DNA from 4 places in the Leclercia sp. CFBP8987 genome. Region 3 is predicted to be linked to each of the others. Evidence: predicted binding sites of a transcription regulator. Region 3 holds the regulator's gene; each other region holds the start of a gene.
What was found. Region 3 encodes CRP, which controls carbon source genes, mostly activating them, when cyclic AMP is high. Its sites were predicted from a motif close to ATGTGANNNNNNTCACAT; they were not measured.
Positions count from the first base shown of each region.

Region 1: SOM40_RS10905 (sugar transporter) is a predicted target of CRP. The motif match lies at 1,246-1,263, and genes of this name have one in related genera.
Region 2: hpt (hypoxanthine phosphoribosyltransferase) is a predicted target of CRP. The motif match lies at 1,725-1,742, and genes of this name have one in related genera.
Region 4: SOM40_RS10945 (iron-containing alcohol dehydrogenase) is a predicted target of CRP. The motif match lies at 1,248-1,265, and genes of this name have one in related genera.

Region 1 is NZ_CM188255.1:2,251,177-2,254,287, reverse strand. It holds gene SOM40_RS10915 (PhzF family phenazine biosynthesis protein) at 1-356, opposite strand, end outside; gene SOM40_RS10910 (PhzF family phenazine biosynthesis protein) at 374-1,162, opposite strand; gene SOM40_RS10905 (sugar transporter) at 1,338-2,534, shown strand; gene SOM40_RS10900 (MarC family NAAT transporter) at 2,571-3,111, opposite strand, start outside.
Region 2 is NZ_CM188255.1:820,139-823,249, reverse strand. It holds gene SOM40_RS03850 (ABC transporter ATP-binding protein) at 1-192, opposite strand, end outside; gene can (carbonate dehydratase) at 300-962, shown strand; gene hpt (hypoxanthine phosphoribosyltransferase) at 1,060-1,596, opposite strand; gene SOM40_RS03835 (glucose/quinate/shikimate family membrane-bound PQQ-dependent dehydrogenase) at 1,802-3,111, shown strand, end outside.
Region 3 is NZ_CM188255.1:4,442,143-4,445,253, reverse strand. It holds gene SOM40_RS21470 (YccS/YhfK family putative transporter) at 1-1,057, opposite strand, end outside; gene crp (cAMP-activated global transcriptional regulator CRP) at 1,115-1,747, opposite strand; gene SOM40_RS21460 (OsmC family protein) at 2,057-2,461, shown strand; gene SOM40_RS21455 (phosphoribulokinase) at 2,504-3,111, opposite strand, start outside.
Region 4 is NZ_CM188255.1:2,258,925-2,262,035, reverse strand. It holds gene dtnK (D-threonate kinase) at 1-1,188, opposite strand, end outside; gene SOM40_RS10945 (iron-containing alcohol dehydrogenase) at 1,364-2,509, shown strand; gene SOM40_RS10940 (dihydrodipicolinate synthase family protein) at 2,528-3,111, shown strand, end outside.

The DNA of each region.
Region 1 (3,111 bases), 2.2 Mb from region 3:
GCCGGGAAGTTCAGGGTCAGCCAGTCACCGCTGCGGGTGACTTTAAGGTCGCCGACAAAGCGTGTGGAGAAGACAATCTCGGTGTGCGGATAATCGAGATACTCAAAAATCACATGGGCGCTGGCGAGCGTGGCGTGACCACAGAGGTTAATCTCGTACTGCGTCGTAAACCAGCGCAGCTCAAAACCCGCATCGGTGCGCACGAAAAACGCGGTCTCCGACTGGTTATGCTGCTGGGCCATCTTTAACAGCACGTCATCCGGCAGCCACTCCTCGAGCGGGCAAACGGCTGCAGGATTCCCACCAAACGCGCGGTCGCTAAACGCATCGACCAGATAAAATTCAATTTCTTTCATTGGGTTAACCCTTATCGTTAGCGTAAAAACAGATGACCTTTCATATACAGCGATGCCCTGCCGCTCATTAATACCCGGTCGCCTTTCAGTTCACAGCGCACATCGCCACCGCGGGCAGAAACCTGCCGGGCGAAGAGCGACGTTTTATTTAACTTTTCACTCCAGTATGGGATCAGCATAGTGTGAGCCGAGCCGGTGACCGGATCTTCCCACAGGGCCGCGCCCGGGGAGAAAAAGCGGCTGACGAAATCGTATTCGCCTTCACCGCGGGCAGTGATCGACACCTTATGCTCGCCGGGGGTCATGGCATTGATATCCGGCGTGACCGCCTCAACTTGCTCACGACTCTCCAGCACAATCACCCAGGCGCGCCCTTTGCGGGCTTCGACGTAGTCCTGGACCCCTAGCGCGGCAAGCATCTCTGGCGGCGGGGTCTGCGGCTCGCTCGGGCAGGCAGGGAAATCGAGGGTCAGCCAGTCGCCCTCGCGGGTGACGGTCAGCCTGCCGGAGGCGGTATCAAAATGGATCCGGACGTCGGGATAGTCCAGCTCGTTAAACAGTACCCAGGCGGTCGCCAGCGTGGCATGACCGCAGAGGTTGACCTCGCCGTTCGTGGTGAACCAGCGCAGCTCGATGCCGCCCTTGTGGCGCACAAAAAAGGCAGTCTCGGACTGGTTGTGCTCCCGCGTCATGCGCAGCAGCGTCTCGTCCGGCAGCCATTCCGGCAATGGACAAACTGCCGCCGGGTTGCCGCCAAACGAGACCTCACTGAACGCATCCACCAGATAAAACTCAATTTCCTGCATCGCCTGACCCACTGTTAACGTTATGTTGCATCCTATATTTATGGAAAATAGCCGGTTTCACCAGCGATTAGTTTTAGGACGGAGTGAGATCCAGATCACAAAACGATTGTATTTCCACCAGGGAAGGTTTTAAGATCGTCCCACCTCATTGACGTAACGACTCCCGGACATCTCCATGACAACTCACACCGTTTCCCGCAGGGTCGCGTGGCTACGCGTGGTCACGCTCGCCGTTGCCGCCTTCATCTTTAACACCACTGAATTTGTTCCCGTCGGCCTGCTGTCGGATATCGCCAGCAGCTTCGGCATGGAGACCGCGCAGGTGGGGATCATGCTCACCATCTATGCCTGGGTGGTGGCGATGATGTCGTTACCCTTTATGCTGCTCACCAGCCAGATGGAGCGGCGCAAGCTGCTGATCGGGCTGTTTGTCCTGTTTATTGCCAGCCATGTGCTGTCGTTCCTGGCGTGGAACTTCACGGTGCTGGTCATTAGCCGGATCGGGATTGCCTTTGCGCACGCCATTTTCTGGTCGATAACCGCCTCGCTGGCGATCCGCCTGGCCCCCGCCGGGAAGCGCGCCCAGGCGCTGAGCCTGCTGGCTACCGGCACCGCGCTGGCGATGGTGCTCGGACTGCCGATCGGGCGCATCGTTGGGCAGCTGTTCGGCTGGCGCACCACCTTTTTCGTTATCGGGCTCGGGGCGCTGTTCACCCTGCTGTGCCTGATCAAGCTGTTACCGAAACTGCCGAGCGAGCACTCCGGATCGCTGAAAAGCCTGCCGCTGCTGATGCGTCGTCCGGCGCTGATGAGCCTCTATCTGCTGACGGTGGTCGTGGTCACCGCGCACTACACCGCCTACAGCTATATCGAGCCGTTTGTGCAGACCATCGCCGGGTTCAGCGCCAGCTTCGCCACGATACTGTTGTTGCTGTTAGGTGGCGCGGGGATTATCGGCAGCCTGCTGTTTGGTAAGCTCGGCAACCGTCACGCCTCGCTGCTGGTGAGCAGCGCTATTGCTCTGCTGCTGGGGTGTCTGCTGCTGCTGCTGCCCGCCTCGGGTAGCGAGACCAGTCTCGCGCTGTTGAGCGTCGTCTGGGGTGTGGCGATTATGATTATCGGCCTTGGGATGCAGGTGAAAGTGCTGGCCCTGGCGCCGGATGCCACGGACGTGGCGATGGCCCTCTTCTCCGGGATTTTCAATCTGGGGATTGGCGCAGGCGCGCTGGTGGGGAATCAGGTGATCCTGCATCTGTCGATGGCGTCGATTGGCTATCTGGGGGCGATCCCGGCGCTGGCGGCGTTAATCTGGTCGGTGCTGATCTTCAGGAAATGGCCTGTCGCTCTGGAAGAGCAGCCCCATCACGGCTAAAGAAGTGACCGGGTGGCAGCGCGCCACCCGGCTTTGTTAGTTAGGGTAGGTTTGAATAATTTCCAGCACGCCGTTAATAATAAACTGCACGCCCATACAGACCAGCAGGAAACCCATCAGACGGGAGATCGCTTCGATACCGTCTTTGCCCACCCAGCGCATAATCGCGCCCGAGCTACGCAGACAGCCCCACAGGATCACGCCGATAATGGCAAAAATCAGCGGCGGGGCAATCATCACCACCCACTCCGGGAAATCAGAGCCACTGCGCACCGTCGAAGCGGAGCTGATGATCATCGCAATGGTCCCCGGGCCCGCAGTGCTTGGCATCGCCAGCGGCACGAAGGCGATGTTCGGGGCCGGTCTGCCCTGCTTGTCTTCCAGCGCGTCCTGGGCGTCAGCAGCATCCGGTGATTTCGGGGCCGGGAAGAGCATCCTGAAACCGATAAACGCCACGATCAGACCACCCGCAATGCGCAGCCCGGGAATGGAGATCCCGAAGGTGTTCATGACCAACTGCCCGGCGTAGTACGCCACCATCATGATCGCGAAGACGTAAACGGAGGCCATCAGCGAC
Region 2 (3,111 bases), 1.3 Mb from region 3:
GACCTTTACATGGCCAGAGGACTTATTCACCAGCGAGCTGATAATGCCGATGGTGGTGGATTTACCTGCCCCGTTGGGCCCCAGAAGCGCATAAAAATCACCGGCTTCGACTTTAAGATCTATGCCGCGCAGTGCCTGGACACCACCCGGATAGGTTTTTTTAAGCTGCTCGAGCTCCAGTGCAATGGTCATGAAATAGAGTTACCTATAGTGCTGACACGCGAAGTGTTGTTTTAAAAAAAATGGAGTTGCCCTATATTAGCGCAACGCATTAACCCGGTTACAGGCCGTTTATCTCCATGAATGACATAGATACACTCATCAGCAATAACGCACTATGGTCAAAGATGCTGCTGGAGGAAGATTCCGGATTTTTTGAGAAACTGTCTCAGGCGCAGAAACCACGCTTTCTCTGGATTGGATGCTCCGACAGCCGCGTTCCCGCTGAACGTCTGACTGGCCTCGAACCGGGCGAACTCTTTGTTCACCGTAACGTCGCAAACCTGGTGATCCACACCGACCTGAACTGCCTGTCCGTGGTGCAGTACGCCATTGACGTGCTGGAAGTCGAACACATCATTATTTGCGGTCACTACGGCTGCGGCGGTGTACAGGCGGCGGTCGAGAACACCGAACTGGGTCTGATCGACAACTGGCTGCTGCACATTCGTGATATCTGGTTCAAACATAGCTCACTGCTGGGGCAAATGCCGCAGGAGCGTCGTCTGGATACCCTGTGTGAACTGAACGTGATGGAGCAGGTCTATAACCTCGGCCACTCCACTATTATGCGGTCTGCGTGGAAGCGCGGGCAGAAAGTGACGATCCACGGCTGGGCGTACGGCATCCACGATGGCCTGCTGCGCGATCTGGAAGTCACTGCCACCAACCGGGAAACCCTTGAGCAGCGCTACCGTCGCGGCGTCTCAAACCTGACCCAGAAGCACGATAATCATAAGTAAAAGCAAAACGGCAACGCAAGTTGCCGTTTTTAGTGTTTGCTCCCTCTCCCTGTGGGAGAGGGTCGGGGTGAGGGCATCAAGCCGCACCCAACTTACCTTACTCGTCCAGCAGCACCACTTTGCCGACATACGGCAGATGGCGATAACGCTGAGCGTAGTCAATGCCGTAGCCCACCACGAATTCGTCCGGAATCGAGAAGCCAACATACTCCACGGGAACCTGAACTTCACGGCGGGTCGGTTTGTCCAGCAGGGTACAAATCGCCAGCGATTTAGGTCCACGCAGGCTGAGAATTTCGCGCACCTTCGACAGGGTGTTGCCGGAGTCGATGATGTCTTCAACAATCAGAACATCTTTGCCGCGAATGTCTTCATCCAGGTCTTTAAGGATTTTCACATCACGAGTGGTCGACATACCGCTGCCATAGCTGGAGGCGGTCATAAAATCGACTTCATGGGAGACCTGCACTTCGCGGCAGAGATCGGCCATAAACATGAAGGAACCGCGTAACAGACCCACCAGCACCATCTCGCTGCCGCTGTCTTTATAGGCTTCGGTGATCTGACGACCGAGTTCGGCGATACGCGCTTTGATCTCCGCTTCCGGGATCATCACTTCAACAGTATGTTTCATTTTACTAACCGTATGTTTTTAGAACGAATTTCTCAATGCCGATGGATTCGCGTCCGGCATCGCTACATAAGCCCTGAAGTATACCAGCAAATGGATCCTCCTGGCGCATCCGTTCATAAAAGCCAGATTTGTGATTCCGATCACACTTGTTAAGTTCTATAATTAATTGCTATCAAAAAATTAACAAACTTAAAGAGTACTTTTTATGGCGGAAACAAAGGTTCAACACTCACGGTTACTCGTGAGGCTTACAGCGCTGTTCGCAGCCCTGTGCGGGCTCTACCTGTTAATAGGGGGAGTCTGGCTGGTGGCGATTGGCGGCTCCTGGTACTACCCGATTGCTGGCGTAGTGATGTTAGGCGTCACCCTGTTGTTATGGCGCAGTAAACAATCGGCACTGTGGCTTTATGCCGTCCTGCTGCTCGCTACGATGATCTGGGGCGTCTGGGAGGTCGGCTTCGACTTCTGGGCGCTGACCCCACGCAGCGATATTCTGGTCTTCTTCGGTATCTGGCTGATCCTGCCTTTCGTCTGGCGTCGTCTGATCGTGCGCTCCGGCGGGGCGGTTACCGCGCTGGTCGTGGCGCTGCTGATCAGCGGCGGGATCCTGACCTGGGCTGGTTTTAACGATCCGCAGGAAATCAAAGGCACGCTGAATGCCGATTCCACCCCGGCGGCGGCTATCTCCGACGTGGCAGATGGCGACTGGCCTGCCTACGGTCGTAACCAGGAAGGCCAACGTTACTCCCCGCTGAAGCAGATCAACGCGGACAACGTGAAAAACCTGAAAGAAGCCTGGGTATTCCGTACCGGCGATCTCAAGATGCCGAACGATCCGGGCGAGCTGACTAACGAAGTGACGCCGATTAAAGTGGGCAACATGCTCTACCTGTGTACGGCGCACCAGCGTCTGTTCGCGCTGGATGCAGCCACCGGTAAAGAGAAATGGCACTTCGATCCGCAGCTGAAAACCAATAACCAGTTCCAGCACGTAACCTGCCGTGGTGTCTCTTACCACGAAGCCCGTGCTGATAATGCCAGCCCGGAAGTGGTTGCCGACTGTCCGCGCCGCATCATGCTGCCGGTGAACGACGGTCGTCTGATTGCTCTCAACGCGGAAACCGGCAAGCTGTGCGAAACCTTTGCCAACAAAGGCGTACTGAATCTGCAGACCAACATGCCGGATCAAACTCCGGGTCTGTATGAGCCGACCTCACCGCCGATCATCACCGATAAAACCATCGTGATTGCCGGTTCAGTAACAGATAACTTCTCCACCCGCGAAACCTCCGGTGTGATCCGTGGTTTTGATGTTAACACCGGTAAGCTGCTGTGGGCCTTTGACCCGGGTGCGAAAGATCCAAACGCTATCCCGTCGGATGAGCACACCTTCACCTTCAACTCCCCGAACTCCTGGGCGCCTGCCGCCTATGACGCGAAGCTGGACCTGGTCTACCTGCCGATGGGCGTGACCACGCCGGATATCTGGGGTGGCAACCGCACGCCGGAACAGGA
Region 3 (3,111 bases):
GGGCGGGGATCAGCGGCAGGCGTTTCTGCTTGTCGGCCATCAGGTCGCGCGGGTAGAGCGGACGCTGGGTGCGCAGCACCCGGGCGATACGGCTGAAGTGCCAGGCGCAGAACTGTCCCACCGGGTTATCCGGGTGCTGACGGGCGATTTTTTCCAGCGCGCCGAGCGGTTTGTCCATGCTAAAGCGAGTGGGGTAGCGATGATAGAGGATGTCATCAGCCAGCACCCGCAGGCGGGCCGCCACGGTCTGTGCGTTCCAGCGGATCACCGCTTCGGCGTGACTGCGCTCCACCAGCTTTTGCACCTCCTTCGGGTGGTGCAGACTGACGGAGATATGCTCCTGCAGATCCAGCCCCACCTGGAAGGTGCGCAGCAGGCGTTTGTATTCGTGATTTCTGTTGGCCGCCAGCATATGCAGCTGCTGGTAACAGAGGCTGATCAGATCCACTACCTTCTGCTGGCGGGCCAGCAGCGGTGGCAACGATTTCTCAGGGTCAGTGTGCTGGGTCAGCAGGGTATATTTCGCTTCGCAGTAATCCGCCAGCTGTTGATAGAGCATGCTCAGCGACTCGCGCAGCGGCTGTTCGCGCCACATCCAGAACCAGAACCAGTTAAACAGCCCGTACCAGAGGGTGCCCAGCGTATAGAGGAGCAGCGGTTCCCAGACCGGCATGTTCCCGGCAAGACTCAGGGTAAAGATGGCCGCAATCAGCGAGGCGGGCAGGAGTCGCGCATGGAGAGCGCTGATTTCTGCCGTGACGCCTAAGGTCATTGCCAGTACCGTCAGAATGAGCGGCAGTGGAATATCCCGCGCCAGCAACAGCTGGACGGCCAGGCTACATCCGGCAAACAGGCAGCCGCCAATAGTCAGACGTTTAAAAAAGCGTTTATGCGGTGTGTCCAGGCCAGCGATGTTGCAGCAGGCTGGAACCAGAGAAAAGAGGAGTCCCTGTTGCAGATGACCGAAAATCAAACCCACAGCCACGGGGAGACACAACACCAGGGTTTGCCGCAGTGCGTAGTTAACTTCCGGGTGATAAATGAGCCTGCGCCACATGGATGCTAGAGACAAAAACGGCGTGGCATCCTGCGATGCCACGCCGTTTGAGCGGAATTAACGTGTTCCGTAAACCACGATGGTTTTACCGTGGGCGGAAATCAGGTTTTGATCTTCCAGCATTTTCAGAATACGACCGACTGTCTCACGCGAACATCCGACGATCTGACCAATTTCCTGACGGGTAATTTTAATTTGCATACCGTCCGGGTGGGTCATGGCGTCTGGCTGTTTCGCCAGGTTCAGCAGGGTCTGAGCGATACGGCCCGTTACGTCGAGGAAGGCGAGGTTACCCACTTTCTCGGACGTGACCTGCAGACGGCGAGCCATCTGCGAGGAGAGGCGCATCAGGATATCCGGGTTAACCTGGATCAGCTGGCGGAACTTCTTATAGGAGATCTCAGCCACTTCACACGCGGTCTTCGCACGCACCCAGGCGCTACGCTCCTGACCTTCTTCAAACAGGCCCAGCTCGCCGATGAAATCTCCCTGATTCAGGTAAGAGAGGATCATCTCTTTGCCTTCTTCATCTTTGATCAGCACTGCCACTGAGCCTTTGACGATGTAATACAACGTTTCCGCTTTTTCACCCTGGTGAATCAGCGTGCTCTTCGATGGGTACTTATGAATATGGCAATGAGACAAGAACCATTCGAGAGTCGGGTCTGTTTGCGGTTTGCCAAGCACCATGCGCTGTTATCCTCTGTTATAAGCTGTCTCCAGAGTCTGGCTATGTACCTGTACTCTGGGGTTGCAATCGAATTCTTTCCCCTGCCTGGGGTCTGGCTGGCACAATAATTAGCAGCCTGGAATGTGTGATGTCCTCTGCATACATGTGCAACGTCAATGTATTACTGTAGCATCCCGACTGTTTTAGCATAGCTTTTGCCGCGTGTCTCCTGGTGTCTCGCTTCAGCTTGATGCAGGTCGACTTCCGTTGTCAGAATTGTTACTGACGCGTAATCTGTCAGCAAAAATGCACTCCTGGAGTTAATACAAATGCAAGCACGTGTGAAATGGGTAGAAGGGTTAACGTTCCTTGGTGAGTCCGCTTCCGGGCACCAGATTTTGATGGATGGCAACTCCGGTGATAAAGCGCCAAGCCCGATGGAAGTAGTCCTGATGGCGGCAGGCGGATGCAGCGCCATCGACGTGGTGTCGATCCTGCAAAAAGGGCGTCACGATGTGACCGACTGTGAAGTGAAGCTGACCTCAGAGCGCCGTGAAGAGGCGCCGCGCCTGTTCACCCATATCAACCTGCACTTCGTGGTCACCGGCAAAGCGCTGAAAGATGCGGCGGTATCCCGCGCGGTGGATCTCTCTGCGGAGAAGTACTGCTCCGTGGCGCTGATGCTGGAGAAAGCGGTCAACATTACGCATTCGTATGAAGTGATCGAGGCCTAAGCGCCTTGCCCGGTGGCGCTGCGCTTACCGGGCAACAAAACCTCAGTCGATCTTCTTGCCTTCCATCAACCGCTGCACCAGCGGCATCATGATCAACTCCATCGCCAGCCCCATCTTCCCGCCCGGCACCACCAGCGTATTGATGTGCGAAATAAATGAACCCTGCAGCATCGCCAGCAGCCAGGGGTAGTCAATATTGTCCAGATTGCGGAAGTGGATCACCACGAAGCTCTCGTCAAGGGACGGGATGCCTTTTGCGGCAAAGGGGTTAGAAGTGTCCACGGTCGGGACGCGCTGGAAGTTAATATGGGTGCGGGAAAACTGTGGCGTCAGGAAGTTAATGTAATCCTCCATCGAGCGCACCACCGAGTCCATCACCGCCTCGCGGGAGTGACCGCGTTCGCTGGTATCCCGCGTCAGCTTCTGGATCCACTCCAGATTGACGATCGGTACCACGCCCACCAGCAGGTCGACATGGCGCGCCACGTCGTGATGCGGCGTCACCACTCCGCCATGCAGGCCTTCATAAAACAGCACGTCGGTCGGTTCCGGCAGCGGCTGCCAGGGGGTGAAGGTGCCCGGCACCTGGTTCCAGGGGACCGCTTCGTCATAGGTGTGCAGGTATTTGCGTGCCTGGCCGGTGCCGCTTC
Region 4 (3,111 bases), 2.2 Mb from region 3:
ATGCAAAACCTCAAGCAGCGTGGATTCAGTACCAAAACCGCCCGCTTTGGTCATGACTGGCCCCTGCCAGTGACAACCCAAAAACCGACCAAACGGCACGCACTGCGCCACTTGTCCGCGAATGGCAAACCCTTGCGCGTTGAGCGCGCGGGCAACCGCCATCGCCACATCGCCGCCGGAGACATACAGCGCCGCCGGGTTGTGGCTCTCAAGCACGTTGCGCGTTAATTCCCCCAGAAATGCGCTGATGGTCTCCCCCAGCGCGGCGCGGCTTAATCCGCGCTGCTGACACAGGGCATCTATTCGATGCCGGGCCTGAGTATCGGCGCAGGTATGCACCACGCAGTGCTGGCCCGCCGCCAGCGCCGCAGCGATCTGCTGCTGATAACCCGCCAGCGCACCGTTAAACACATCATTAATATCAATCAGTACCGTACTGACATCAGGGTGATTGCGGACGAGCTGGATCTGCTGTTGCGCAATCTCACTCATCGAACCGATTACCGCCAGCAGCTGACGCGGGGTAGCCAGACGGCGCGCCAGGGCATCGCACAGCCCGGCGGAGCCCACCAGCAGCGGACGCTCAATGCTGGCAAAGGCCGCACTGACAATCTGATCCAGTTCGTCGTCGCTCTGCGCATCCACAATCAGCAGGTGCGCATCGCCCTGTAGAGCCGCCGCCAGCTGCGCCGGGGTAACCACCACGCTGTTAAGCGCAGTTTGCTCCACCAGCACTGCCGCGATATGGGCATGACGCACCGGGGTTTTCGGGTCGCTGGCAAATTCGGTCTCCGTGACCGGCACGCCCTTCACCAGGCAGACGCCGTTTTGCGTGGTACGTCCCGCTGCCGGGAATGCCGGGGCGATAATCGCCTGACGCTGACCGCTAAGACGCAGCAGCGCCTCGACTTCTGCCCCCGGGTTGCCGCGCAGGGTGGAGTCGATTTTCTTCACCAGCCATTTTGCGGCATCAATCTCGGCGGCAAAGCGCGCCAGCTTTTCAGCGGCCTCTGATGCCCGAAGGGATCGACTGTCGCTATTAATAACCAGCGCATCGGTGTCGCCGGTAAAGGGAGTCTGAAACGCCACGCTGACTTTTTTGCCGCTTAACGCCAGGCTGACCCCCGCATCGTTAGCGCCGGTAAAGTCATCGGCGATCACCACCACTTCTCTGTTCAGGTTGTTCACTTACATCCCCAAAGGTTCGCATTTCCTGTTAATGATTATATTCAATCATGATTGATTATATGTGAGCAAGATCAAGTTATTCAGTTTGCGAATAAATTATAAATTTAGACACACGATGACTGTGATTGCCTTTTTTGAGCGAAATTAATCACAGACACAGCAACAGGAGAGCAATGTGTTAACCATTAACAGTACGATTATCAGCGGTGCAGGGGCCATCCCGGCCCTCGCGCCCCTGCTGGCCGGCAAGACGCGCCTTTTACTGGTCACCGACGGCAATATCGCCCGTCTGGACGCGGCCCGCGCTATCCGCACTCTGCTGGAAGCCGACAACCGCCACGTCAGCGTGATCGACAGCGTGCCGCCGGAGCCAACCGATCATGACGTTCGCGCCCTGCTGACCGGGATCAACGACACCGACGTTGATCTGGTGGTGGGCGTGGGCGGCGGCAGCGTACTGGATGTGGCCAAGCTGCTCTCCGTCCTGTGCCATAACTCTTCTCCGGGGCTGGACGCCCTGCTGGCGGGAGAAAAACCGACCGTTCGCCTCCCCTCATTATTGATTCCGGCCAGCGCCGGCACCGGTTCTGAAGCCACGCCGAACGCGATCCTCGCCATCCCTGAGCAGAGCACCAAAATCGGCATCATCTCCCCGGTGCTGCTGCCGGATTACGTGGCCCTGTTACCGGAACTCACCACCAGCATGCCGCCGCACATTGCCTCTTCGACCGGGATCGACGCGCTGTGCCACCTGATCGAGTGCTTTACCGCCACCGTGGCGAATCCGGTGAGCGATAACGCGGCGCTGATTGGCCTGCGCAAACTGCTGAACAACATCGAAACCGCCTGCGCCGAGCCGCACAACCTGGCGGCGAAGCTGGAGATGCTGTGGGCCTCGTACTACGGCGGCGTGGCCATTGCCCATGCCGGTACCCATCTGGTGCACGCCCTTTCTTATCCGCTGGGGGGCAAATACCACCTCCCGCACGGGGTAGCCAACGCCATTCTGCTGGCGCCCTGCATGCGCGTGGTGCGCCCGAACGCGATCGAAAAATTCGCTCAGGTCTGGGATCTGGTGCCGGGTGCCGATACCTCCCTGTCGGCAGAAGAGAAATCTCACGCGCTGGTGGAGTGGTTTGCCGCCCTGGTGCGTCGTCTGAATTTACCGGACAACCTCGAAACGCTGGGCGTCCCGCGGGATGACATCGCCTCCCTGAGCGATGCCGCCCTGAACGTTAAACGCCTGATGAACAACGCCCCGCGTCAGGTCAGCCATGCCGAGGTGCAGGGCATTTACCAGACCCTGTTCCCCGAAATGTAAACATCGAAGGAGTGAGAAATGCGTAACAAGATTGAAGGCGTGCTGACGGCGATCGTCACCCCCTTTACCGAGGATGGCGGTCTGCATCTGACGGGCCTGAAACGCCAGATCCAGCGCCAACTCGCGGCGGGTAACGGTATTTTCTGCGGCGGCACCAACGGTGAGTTCTTTGTCCTGACCGAAGAGGAAAAAGTGGCCGTCACCCGCACCTGCGTGGAAGAAGTCGCCGGACGCGCGCCGGTGGTGGCGCACATCGGGGAGATCTCCACCCGGGCCACCATTCGCCTCGGCAAGCAGGTTGAAACGCTGGGCGTGGATGCCGTTTCGGTGATCACCCCGTGGTTTGTCCCCCTGACGCAGGCGGAGTTGATTACCCATTACACCGCCATCGCCGATGCCCTGACGGTGCCGGTCTTCCTGTACAACATTCCGGCGCGAACCGGCAATACCATTGAGCCGCAGACCGCGCGCGTGCTGGCCTCGCACCCGAACATTATCGGGATTAAAGACAGCGCGGGCAGCTACGAGAGCCTGAGCGGTTTCCTGAAGGCCGCCCAGGATATCGACGGTTTCGACGTGCTGAACGGCCCGGACTCGCTGAT